DNA from 3 places in the Streptomyces sp. NPDC050147 genome. Region 2 is predicted to be linked to each of the others. Evidence: riboswitches for the same ligand, from Rfam matches in the RefSeq annotation. Region 2 holds a riboswitch; each other region holds the start of a gene.

Region 1 (3,971 bases), on a different contig from region 2:
TGCGGCGAGCCGCGTGGGGTCGTACATGGTCTCTCCCGGTGGCGGGGTAAACGACGGGGGTAAACAACTGCTTAAGGCAGACCCAGAATATTCCACATACCTGCTGAAGGCACGAGAACGGCAGGCTTGCCGCCATGGACGCACAACTGGTCGCTTTCACGGGCGTCGCCGCGGGCATGGTCGCGCTGCCGGGCGCCGATTTCGCCGTCGTGGTGCGCAATGCCCTCACCTCCCGCCGCGCCGGAGTCGCCTGCGCGATCGGTGTGGCGGGCGGGCTTGTGGTGCACACGGCGCTCGCGGTGGCCGGGGTCGCGGCGGTCCTCGCGGCCGTCCCCACCCTCTTCAGGGCGTTGCAGGTCGTGGGCGGGGCCTATGTCCTGTACCTGGGGTGTCGCGCGCTGCGGTCGGCGGCGCGGCCGCTGGAGAGCTTCGGCCTCCGGGACGGTGCGCGGCAGGAGGCGGTCGGGGGCAGTCTGCGTCAGGGCTTCTTCACCAACGCCCTCAATCCCAAGGCGCCCATCACCTTCCTCAGCGTGCTGCCGCAGTTCGTGCCCGCGGGCAGCCCCGCGATGCCCAGGACACTGCTGCTCGCGTCGATCATCGTGGCCCTCGCCCTGGTGTGGTTCCCGGTCGTCGCGCTCCTTGTCGACCGGCTCGGGCGGTGGTTGCGCAAGCCGCGTACGGCCCGTGCGATCGAGGGGGGCACGGGCGTCGCGCTGAGCGTCCTCGGCCTGGTGCTCCTCACCGAGGCGCTGACGGCCTGACGTCGTCCGACGTGTCCGCATCTCCCTCGTCGCGCGCGCGGCGCACCAGAAGGGGAAGCAGCCCCCACAGGCCCGCGCACACCACCAGCGTGCCCGCCCCCGCGATGATCCCGCCGGTCCGGCCCACCGCCACGTCGACGACCAGGAGCACGGCGCTGGAGACCGCGAACACCAGGACCGTCAGACCGATGCCGGCGAGGCGGGACGACACGCGCACGATCAGTGGCTTGGCGTGCTGCTGGAAGAGCGACCTGTGCACGGCGGCCGGAGCGGTGAACAGCGCCGCGGCGAGCACGGCGAGCAGCAGCGTGGTCACGTAGGTGGTGCGCTGCATCGTGTCGAGGGAGGGAAAGCGCTCGGTGAAGGCGAGCGTCAGCAGGAAGGCGAAGAGGATCTGCACCCCGGCCTGCGTGACGCGCAGCTCCTGGAGAAGCTCCGCGAAGTTGCGGTCGGCGCGCTCGAAGCGCGTCTCGTTGCGCGGTGGGTCGTCCGAGGTGTGAGAGCTGTTGTTTTCGGCCATGGCGCACGAGTATCCGCGCCCACGCGCCCCACGCCTGGCGGGCGCGCCGACCAGAGGGCCGGGCGGGGGCCGCGCCGGGCCGGGCGGGCGGTGACGGCGGCCGTGAGGCCACCGCCACCGCTACCGCCGCCCGGCCGACCGCCGGTGACGGAAGATCAGCGCACCCTGCCGTACCAGACGCTCTTCGTCCAGATCTTCTCGAGCCGCACCACGGTGTTCGACTTGGGGGCGTGCCAGATGCGGCCCTTACCCGCGTAGATGCCGACGTGGTAGACGTTCCGGCCGGAGTGGAAGAAGACCAGGTCACCGCGGACTCGGTTGGACGCGGAGATGTGGCGGGTCTTGTTGTACTGCTGTCCGGCGGTGCGCGGCAGTTTCTTGCCCGCGCGCTTGAACGAGTACTGGGTCAGGCCCGAGCAGTCGAACCGGTTCGGTCCCGTCGCTCCGTAGCGGTACGGGGAGCCTTTCTTGGCGGCGGCGATCTTGAGCGCCTTCGTCCCGTGAGTGGCCGCCTCTGCCTCCGACGTGAGCCCTGGGGCCACGAGGGTGCCGCCTACGACGGCGAGCGTGAGGGCGGACACGGATCCGGCCCTGGTGAGCAGCGACGGGACATGATTCAGCGCGGTCATGCGCAACCCTTCGTCAACCGCCTGTGAAGGATGACCTGTCGGATTCGGGCTGGCGAAGTTGCCCGGCCGCTGTGTGCGGCTTCACCCCAAGGGCCGTCGTCCGGACTTTCCGGACCGACCCGTCATGCCTGGGTCCTCCACTCCTGCCGATGCACAGATGTCGACCGGTCATCCGGGCGGCGGCAGGATTTGGCGTCCGCTCGGACCGCCCCGCCGTGGTGGCGGGGGCTTGTCGTCGGAAGGGATCTTGACCCGTCAAGGGCACGAATTCCGAGTCGAAACGGTGTTTTGTGAGGCTCCTCACGCCTGAACCGTTCGGGTGGACAAGGTCGGATTCGGGGAGCGGAGAGGGCACCGGATGATCGTTCGACCAGCACCGGAACGAGTAATTCCGGCTCACGCGTACACAACTGACGCAACTGAAGACGTCTCAAAAAAGGACGGATGTCTACGCCGAACGAGGTAGCCCGTTTGGTTCGTTTGAGATCGGCCCCGGACACAACTGAGTTCGAGGGCCCGGGTGACGGGCGCTCAGGACGCCGACGGGGGCGGCACGGTGACCCGTCCTGTCCGCCGCTCCCCGTCGAGAACGCGCAGCGCACGGGCCAACGTCGGCGCGTGCACGGTGCTCTCGCCCCGCTGATGCATGAGCGTCAGCGCGTCCCGCAGGGCGGTCGCGCCGGCCACCAGGGCCTGGGCGGCACGCAGTCCGCCGTAGGTGTCCGAGGCGCGGCCGGGGTTGATCCGGCCCAGCAGGTCGACCACTTCGAGGTACCGGTCGATCAACTCGCCCTCGGCGCGGGTCAGAGCGGGCAGCGGGGGCAGTTCGGGCGGCAGCATCGGCGGTTCACCCCGCGTCCGGGGTGTGCGGGTTCGGAGTGCGCGAAGACGACTTGCGGCTGGCGATGACTCGGTCCACCAGGCCGTACTCAACTGCCTCGGCCGCGTCGAGGATCTTGTCCCGCTCGATGTCGGCCGCGACACGTTCGGCGCTCTGGCCCGTGTGTTGGACGAGCAGCTTCTCCAGCCGCGCGCGGGTGCGCAGGAGTTCGTCGGCCTGGATCGCCAGGTCGGAGGTCTGGCCCTGGATCGGCTCGGCGAGCGAGGGCTGGTGGATCAGCACGCGGGCGCCGGGCAGCGCGGACCGCTTGCCGGGGGTGCCGGCGGCCAGCAGGACGGCGGCCGACGACGCGGCCTGTCCCAGGCAGGTCGTCGCCACGTCGCAGGTGACGAACTGGATCGTGTCGTAGATCGCGGTCATCGCGCTGAACGAGCCGCCCGGGGAGTTGATGTAGAGCGAGATGTCGCGATCGGGCGCCAGGTATTCGAGGTGCATGAACTGCGCCATCACGTCGTTGGCCGACGTGTCGTCGATCGGCGTCCCCAGAAAGACGATGCGCTCCTCGAGCAGCTTCGAGTACGGGTCCAGCGTCCGCTGCCCCGTGCTGGAGCGTTCGGTGAACTCGGGCAGGACATAACGGGCGATCGGTCGGTTCATGGCGCGTCTCTCCTCTGCCGGGGTCGGCTGCTCCCCAAGACTTCCTGTAAAAAATGTACAGGACGTACGTAGCGTTGTGGCGAGGGTTCTGGTGCGGAACGGATGACCGGCGCGGCGGCGTGGGCATACTCCGCCTCGTCGCGATCTCCGCCGCCCCGAGCCGAAGGTGTCGCATGAGCCCCGAAACGCACCGATCCGCCGAAGCCGCGGACGCTCACCCATTCCCCCCGCCCCCCGAGCTCGTCCACCTCACCGCCCGCGAACTCGCCGTCAGGATCCGCACCCGCGAGGTGTCCGCGCGCGAGGTCGTCCGGGCGCACCTGGACCGGATCGAGCAGGTCAACGGACCCGTGAACGCGGTGGTGACGCTCGTGGCGGAACGCGCGCTCGACGAGGCGCACGCCGCCGACGAGACCGCCGCGCGCGGTGGGCCGCTCGGCCCGCTGCACGGGCTGCCCGTCGCCCACAAGGACACCCATGACACCCGCGGCATCCGGACCACCTACGGGACGCCGCTCCTGGCCGACAACGTCCCGGCCCGGGACGAGTTGATCGTCGAG
Region 2 (3,971 bases):
GAGACACCTGGAAGGGCAGCAACACATGGCTGAGCGCCGCGTCAACGTCGGCTGGGCCGAGGGCCTTCACGCCCGACCCGCCTCCATCTTCGTCCGCGCGGCCACCGCCGCCGGCGTCCCCGTGACGATCGCCAAGGCTGACGGCAACCCCGTGAACGCCGGCTCCATGCTCGCGGTGCTCGGTCTGGGCGCGCAGGGCGGCGAGGAGATCGTGCTCGCCTCTGACGCCGAGGGTGCGGACGCCGCTCTCGACCGTCTGGCGAAGCTGGTCGAGGACGGTCTCGAGGAGCTTCCCGAGACCGTCTGACAAAGACCGCTACGCATACGCCGTAGGGCCTGCCCCCTGAAATGGGGGCGGGCCCTACGACGTTTCCGGCTCTCCTTTTTCTTTCAGCTTCCGAATATCGGCGGCGGCGCCGAATTCGGGCAGCAGAAAAGAACTCCCGCCGAATAACACTTCTTTGTATACGGCGCCTCTGTTAAAGCCGAAGGCCCGCCGTGTTTACGGAATGTTGCGAACCCCTCACACCGGGGATGGCGCGCACGCCGCGCAGCCGGTGGGCGAAGGTCGCACGCTCCGTGTGCTGCGCGGTGAGCGTGCGGGCCCGCTCCGCGTCCCCGCGCGTCACCGCGTCGACGATCGCGGCGTGCTCGGCCCAGGCCTCGGCGGGAGCGGCCGGGGAGTCGACCACGTACATCCAGGCGATCTTGTGCCGGAGCTGGGTGAGCAGCGCCGTGAGGCCCGGGCTGCCGGACGCCTGGGCGAGCGTCTCGTGGAACCAGCCGTCCAGGGAGCGCAGATCCTCGCTCTGGCCGCGCCTCGACCGCTCCTGGCCGAGCCTGACGAGGCCGCGCAGGACCTTCAGGTGGGCCTCCGTGCGGCGCTGGGCGGCTCGGGCCGCACCCAGGGGCTCCAGGAGCGCCCGGATCTCCAGGAGGTCGGCAGCCTCCTGCTCGGTGGGCTCCGCGACGCACGCGCCCGCGTGCCGGCGCGTGACGACGAAGCCCTCCGCCTCAAGGGTGCGCAGGGCCTCGCGCACGGGGACGCGGGAGACTCCATAGCGGCGCGCGAGCAGTTCCTCGGTGAGCCGGCCACCGCGTTCGTAGACACCGGAGACGATGTCGTCCCGGATGGCCGTGCATACCGAGTGCGCGGGAATGCGCATGACTGACCTCCGCCTTAATCCCCGCGAAACGCGGTCGATCGACGCCTGTTCGGCGACTCTATTGCAGAGCGGCCGAATCTCCGAAGGTCGGCCGAAATCCAGGGGCAATTTTGGCCAGCGGCGCTACGGGAACGGCGAAAGCCCCGGCTCTCGACGAGCCGGGGCTTTCGGTGAATCAGGTGCGCTTGCCGCGTCCGCCCTTGATCGCTGGATCTCTGGATCTCTGGATCTCTGGATCAGACGTTGACGCCGTGCGAGCGGAGGTACGAGACAGGGTCGATGTCCGTGCCGTAGTCCGCGCCGGTACGGGCCTCGAAGTGCAGGTGCGGGCCGCTGGAGTTGCCGGTGGAGCCGGAGAGGCCGATCTGCTGGCCCGGAGTGACCGCCTGGCCGACCGTGACACCGAGGGACGACATGTGGCCGTACTGGGTGTACGTGCCGTCGTTCATCTTGATGACCACGTTGTTGCCATAGGCGCCGCCCCAGCCGGCCTCGACGACCGTGCCGGAGCCGACCGCGTGGACCGGGGTGCCGGACGCGGCGTGGAAGTCGACGCCGGTGTGGCTGCCGGAGGACCACATGGCGCCGCCGGTCTGGTAGCCCGTGGAGACGTACGAGCCGGAGATCGGGGAGACGTAGCTGTTGAGGCGCTTGCGCTCGGCCTCGCGAGCGGCACGCTCCTTGGCCTCGCGCTCCTTCTTGGCCTTGGCCTTCGCCTCGGCCTCGGCCTCGGCCTTGCGCTTCGCCTCTTCGGCCTTCTTCTTGGCGGCCTCTTCGGCCTTCTCGGCGGCCGCGGCGGCGTCGGCGGCCTGCTGCTGGGCAGCGGCTTGCGCGTCGATGCTCTCGGCGAGCGAGTCGCCCACGGATATCGCCTGGGTGAGGCCGGTGTGCTCAAGAGCCGCCGCGTCGTCGGCGGCGAGCGCCGGAGCGGCCAGGCCTCCGATGACACCGGTGGTGGTGAGGGCTGCGACGCCCGCCACGTTCGCGGTCGTACGCGTGAGGCGGCTCGGGCGACGGTGCTTCCCGGTGGCACGGGTGAACGCCATGAAGCGGCTGATCCTTTCCTTCCTTCTCGCCTACCGGGTTAGCTGACGGGTTCGGAGCAGGAAGGTCTCCTACGAGTCCCTCACCTGACGGCAAGGTTCCCGATTCACCCCAAGGGGACATGTGGGTCCCCGGCTCCCCTGGCTCGCGCCGTACGGGGACTCGGCGATGACTGTCCGGTGCCGCGGGTGCGGCGTACTGCATGACGAACAGCCGGACCAGACGCTAAGCGGGGCGTCTTTCAAACGACAAACGGATCAGAGCTTTTGTAGCGCACGCCACAGGTCAGACACGTAACCTCCATAGCAATTCGGACATATGAGGACCCCAGTAGCCAATTCTCGCCACTGGGGTCCCGATATGTCCTGACTATCACTCAGGCCGTCACCACGCTCAGGCCATCACCAGCTCAGCCCGTGACAACACTCACTTCGCCGATGCCGAGCGCCTTGACGGGCTCCTCGATCTGCGCGGCGTCACCGACGAGCACCGTCACAAGACGGTCCACGGGGAACGCGCTCACCACAGCGGCGGTGGCCTCCACGGTGCCGGTCGCGGCCAACTGGCGGTACAGCTGGGCCTGGAAGTCGTCCGGCAGGTGCTGCTCGACCTGGTCGGCGAGGGTGGCCGCGACGGATGCCGCCATCTCGTACTTGAGCGGGGCCACTCCCACCAGGTTCTGCACGGCGACATCGCGCTCGGCGTCCGTGAGGCCCTCCGCCGCGAGGGTGCGCAGGACCTTCCACAGGTCGTCGAGGGCCGGACCCGTGGACTCGGTGTCCACGGAGCCGCTGATGGCGAGCATCGCCGCGCCCGTGCCCCCCTCCGGGGAGGAAGGCGCCGCGGAACGCAGCACCTGGGCGAACGACCGTACGCCGTAGGTGTATCCCTTCTCCTCGCGCAGGACGCGGTCCAGGCGTGAGGTGAGGGTGCCGCCCAGGCAGTACGTGCCGAGCACCTGCGCGGGCCAGACGCGGTCGTGCCGGTCCGGTCCCACGCGGCCGATGAGCAGCTGCGTCTGGACGGCTCCGGGGCGGTCCACGATGACGACACGTCCGGTGTCGTCCGCGGTCACCGGGGGCATCGGACGCGGCTCCGCGGTGCCGCCCGTCCAGGCGCCGACGGTGTCGGCGAGGACGGCGTCCAGGTCGACCCCAGTCAGGTCGCCCACGACGACGGCGGTCGCCGTGGCGGGACGCACGTGCTTCTCGTAGAAGGTGCGCACCGCCGCCGAGTCGATGGCGGTGACCGTCTCCTCGGTGCCCTGGCGGGGGCGCGACATGCGTGAGGTCGCCGGGAAGAGCTGCCGGGAGAGCTCCTTGGCGGCACGGCGTCCCGGGTTCGCGGCCTCGTGCGGGATCTCGTCCAGACGGTTGCGTACGAGGCGTTCGATCTCGCTGTCCGCGAAGGCGGGGGCGCGCAGGGCGTCGGAGAGCAGGCCGAGCGCCTTCGGGAGGCGGGAGACCGGGACTTCGAGGGAGACACGTACGCCGGGGTGGTCGGCGTGCGCGTCCATCGTGGCGCCGCAGCGGTCGAGTTCGGCGGCGAAGTCCTCGGCGGAGTGCTTGTCGGTGCCTTCGTTGAAGGCCCTCGCCATGATCGTGGCGACGCCGTCGAGGCCCGCGGGCTCGGCGTCGAGCGGCGCCTCCAGGTGGATCTCCACCGCGACGACCTGCTGGCCGGGACGGTGGCAGCGCAGCACCGTGAGGCCGTTGTCCAGGGTGGCGCGCTCGGGCGCGGGGAAGGCCCACGGCCGTGCGG
Region 3 (3,971 bases), on a different contig from region 2:
CCGGACCACACCCGCCTGCGCCGCCTCGTCTCCAAGGCCTTCACGCCCCGCCGCGTCGCCGAGTTCGCGCCCCGCGTGCAGGAGCTGACCGACCAGCTCATCGACCAGTTCGCGGAGAAGGGGGAGGCCGACCTCATTCACGACTTCGCCTTCCCGCTCCCCATCTACGCGATCTGCGACCTGCTCGGCGTGCCACGCGAGGACCAGGACGACTTCCGCGACTGGGCGGGAATGATGATCCGGCATGGGGGAGGCCCCAGGGGCGGGGTCGCCCGGTCCGTGAAGAAGATGCGCGGCTACCTCGCCGAGCTGATCCACCGCAAGCGCCTCGAACCCGGCGACGACCTCATCTCCGGGCTCATCCGTGCCTCCGACCACGGCGAGCACCTCAGTGAGAACGAGGCCGCCGCGATGGCCTTCATCCTCCTGTTTGCCGGTTTTGAGACGACCGTCAACCTCATCGGCAATGGCACCTACGCCCTCCTCACCCACCCCGAGCAGCGTGAGCGGCTCCAGGAATCTTTGCGGGAAGGCGACACCGGTCTCCTGGAGACCGGGATCGAGGAACTCCTCCGCTTCGACGGGCCCGTCGAGCTGGCCACGTGGCGGTACGCCACCGAGCCGCTGACCATCGGAGGGGAGGACGTCGCCGCCGGTGACCCCGTCCTCGTCGTCCTCGCCGCCGCCGATCGCGACCCCGAACGCTTCGACCGGCCGGACACGCTCGACCTCTCCCGCCGCGACAACCAACACCTCGGCTACGGCCATGGCATTCATTACTGTCTCGGCGCACCGCTGGCCCGGCTCGAAGGTCAGGCCGCCCTCGCGACGCTTCTGCGGCGCCTCCCTGACCTGCGACTCGCGGCGGAACCTGGTGATTTGAGGTGGCGCGGCGGGCTCATCATGCGGGGGCTCCGTACACTCCCCGTGGAGTTCGCGCCCGCACAGCGGAGCAAATATCAGCCGCCTGAACCGACGTCCAGCTGACGCGCCGTCAAGACTGTGACTTTCACGTGATCTCCGCTGCATCGACTTGTGACAAGCGTTCGACTGCCGCTACGTTCACCGACGACTCGGCATCCCGTGCCGCAGTCGTCGCTCCAGTCACGCGAAAGGCAACCGCATGCTCTCCGGCAATGGTCGTCACCGACGCCCCCGCCAGGCCCCGGCCCTGATCGTCGCGGCAGGAGTCGCGGGATCGGCCATCGCCATCCCGCTGCTCGGCGCCACCAGCGCGAGCGCGGCGTCCACCGCCACGTGGGACAAGCTCGCGGAGTGCGAGAGCGGTGGTTCCTGGAGCGCGGACGCCGGCAACGGCTACTACGGCGGTCTCCAGCTCTCGCAGCAGACCTGGGAGGAGTACGGCGGCCTCGACTTCGCGCCGAGCGCCGACCAGGCGAGCCGTTCCCAGCAGATCTCCGTCGCCGAGAAGGTCCTCGACGACCAGGGGCCCAAGGCCTGGCCGAGCTGCGCGCCGACCGCCGGCCTCTCCCAGGACGGCGCCGCCGCCGACGTCGACCCGGGTGCCCCGATCACGACGATTCCTTCTGACGAGCCGTCGGAGTCGCCTGAGTCGTCCGAACCGAGCGAGCCGAGCGAGTCGTCAGAGCCGGGCGAGACGGCCGACTCCTCGGACAGCGCCAAGCCGTCCGAAAAGCCGGACGCCGACGGCGAGTCACGAGACAAGAATCACGACGAGCCGGGCAAGTCGGGCGACCCGGGTGAGTCCGGTGACTCGGCCAAGTCGGACGACCCGGACAAGTCTCGCTCGGAGGACGCCACTTCGACCACCCCTTCGCCCTCCACCGGTGAGAGCGAAGGCCGCCACCGTGGCGGCGGCGCGGGCGACGAGGCGTCCGAAGGCTCCGCCCGCGAGGGTTCGGGCCGACACGCCTCCCGTGGCGACGAGCGCGAGCATGACGTCTCCGAGGGGACGTACACGGTCCGCTCCGGCGACAACCTCTCGCTCATCGCCGACGACCTGGATGTGAAGGGCGGGTGGACCGAGCTGTACGCCGAGAACGAGAAGTCCGTCGGCTCCGACCCCGACCTCATCCTTCCCGGTCAGAGCCTCGATTTGGGCGAAAAGTAAGGGTAGTTGGCGAGTCGCTTTGCGCTCGATGTCCCAATTGGCGCAAGTGAGAGATGGGTCTCAGAAGCCCTGATCGTCTTTGAAATTAGGCGGATCGCATGCCTAACGTCGTGACCGCTCGCCACAGCGGGCCCCGCCGGTCGGTACGCCGAGTCCTGCCAACGGCCGTTCGGGAACAGTCGTCGCGTAAGCGCCGTAGGCAGGAGCGGGGGACCCAAGGTTTGCGCCGGGCCGGTCCGTTGAAAGCCGAGCATCGCGAGAGCGAGCGAGGCGGACGGACAGGAACGGCTAGGGGTTAAGTCGCGCTCAAGAAGCGCGGCCGGGCAACTTCACTGGCCCGAACCCGACAGCTCACCTCGCAGGCGTCGGTGAGGGGATCACTCATGCTGTTTTCCAGCAAGGGCAAGCACCGCCGCCCGTCCAAGGCCACTCGTGTCGTCACGCTCGCCGGTGTCACCGGTGTCGCTGTCGCCGCTCCGCTGATGGCGGCCGGTTCGGCCTCCGCCGCGACGAACTCCGAGTGGGACGCCGTCGCCCAGTGCGAGTCGGGCGGCAACTGGTCCATCAACACCGGCAACGGCTACACGGGCGGCCTGCAGTTCTCGTCGTCCACCTGGGCGGCGTACGGCGGCACGAAGTACGCGCCCACCGCCGACAAGGCCTCCAAGGCCCAGCAGATCGAGATCGGCGAGAAGGTCCTCGCGGGTCAGGGCAAGGGTGCCTGGCCGAGCTGCGGCGTCGGCCTCTCGGGCGCTTCCAACCAGGGTGGCGGTGCGCAGCAGAGCGCCCCGCAGCAGACCCAGGAGCAGCCGCAGAGCAAGCCCAGCGCACAGACCGAGCAGCCGCAGCAGGCCGCCCCCAAGGCGGCCCCGAAGGTCGAGGCCGCACCGCAGGCCGAGTCCAAGAAGACCGTCGAGACGCCGACCGGCAAGACGGTCAAGAAGGGCGACGGCGAGTACAAGGTCAAGAAGGGTGACACCCTCTCCAAGATCGCCGAGGCCAAGGACGTCAAGGGCGGCTGGCACAAGGTCTACAAGCTCAACGGCGACATCATCGACAACGCCGACATGATCTACCCGGGCCAGCAGCTCCACCTGAGCTAGTCCTGGCGGGGTGCTCCCCCTCCCCGCCCCGGTGCGCGTATCCCCCGTACGCACCGGGGCGGGGTTCATTCGGTCCTCGCCCCGGACCTTCCACTCTTTGTTCCGTTCGGAAACATTTTGCTCTCGGTTTGTCCACGGGGCGGTCGCTCGGCTGGCTCTTGTCCGGGAGCCGGTTAGGCTCGTGTCCGCGAGGCCAACGTTTCGCGTACCCGCGTCACATCCCAGAAGGAGATGCTCGTGCCGTCCATCGACGTCGTCGTAGCCCGGGAAATCCTGGACTCCCGAGGCAACCCCACGGTCGAGGTCGAGGTCGGCCTCGACGACGGCAGCACGGGTCGTGCCGCCGTTCCGTCCGGTGCGTCCACCGGTGCTTTCGAGGCCATCGAACTCCGTGACGGTGACCCCAACCGTTACATGGGCAAGGGCGTGGAGAAGGCCGTCCTCGCCGTCATCGAGCAGATCGGCCCGGAGCTCGTCGGGTACGACGCGACCGAGCAGCGCCTGATCGACCAGGCGATGTTCGACCTCGACGCCACCGACAACAAGGGCTCGCTCGGCGCCAACGCCATCCTCGGCGTCTCGCTCGCCGTCGCACACGCCGCGTCGGAGGCCTCCGACCTCCCGCTCTTCCGCTACCTCGGCGGCCCGAACGCGCACCTGCTGCCCGTTCCGATGATGAACATCCTGAACGGCGGGTCGCACGCCGACTCGAACGTCGACATCCAGGAGTTCATGATCGCGCCGATCGGCGCCGAGTCGTTCTCCGAGGCCCTGCG

The links. A riboswitch is a leader RNA that binds a small molecule or an ion and turns the genes downstream of it on or off. The one in region 2 is predicted to bind cyclic di-AMP.
Region 1: another riboswitch for cyclic di-AMP. It lies ahead of AB0I94_RS20165 (C40 family peptidase); the one in region 2 lies ahead of AB0I94_RS15510 (M23 family metallopeptidase).
Region 3: another riboswitch for cyclic di-AMP. It lies ahead of AB0I94_RS11445 (transglycosylase family protein); the one in region 2 lies ahead of AB0I94_RS15510 (M23 family metallopeptidase).

What each region holds. Positions count from the first base shown of each region.
Region 1 is NZ_JBFALJ010000012.1:146,626-150,596, forward strand. Features, by position in the region: gene AB0I94_RS20150 (LysR family transcriptional regulator) at 1-27, opposite strand, end outside; gene AB0I94_RS20155 (LysE family transporter) at 135-764, shown strand; gene AB0I94_RS20160 (DUF6328 family protein) at 742-1,284, opposite strand; gene AB0I94_RS20165 (C40 family peptidase) at 1,440-1,913, opposite strand; cyclic di-AMP (ydaO/yuaA leader) riboswitch at 1,917-2,108, opposite strand; gene AB0I94_RS20170 (hypothetical protein) at 2,445-2,753, opposite strand; gene AB0I94_RS20175 (ATP-dependent Clp protease proteolytic subunit) at 2,761-3,411, opposite strand; gene AB0I94_RS20180 (amidase) at 3,585-3,971, shown strand, end outside.
Region 2 is NZ_JBFALJ010000008.1:217,726-221,696, forward strand. Features, by position in the region: gene AB0I94_RS15500 (HPr family phosphocarrier protein) at 26-307, shown strand; gene AB0I94_RS15505 (GntR family transcriptional regulator) at 480-1,166, opposite strand; gene AB0I94_RS15510 (M23 family metallopeptidase) at 1,403-2,212, opposite strand; cyclic di-AMP (ydaO/yuaA leader) riboswitch at 2,225-2,388, opposite strand; gene AB0I94_RS15515 (pitrilysin family protein) at 2,620-3,971, opposite strand, start outside.
Region 3 is NZ_JBFALJ010000005.1:270,528-274,498, forward strand. Features, by position in the region: gene AB0I94_RS11435 (cytochrome P450) at 1-987, shown strand, start outside; gene AB0I94_RS11440 (transglycosylase family protein) at 1,124-2,092, shown strand; cyclic di-AMP (ydaO/yuaA leader) riboswitch at 2,327-2,472, shown strand; gene AB0I94_RS11445 (transglycosylase family protein) at 2,476-3,195, shown strand; gene eno (phosphopyruvate hydratase) at 3,433-3,971, shown strand, end outside.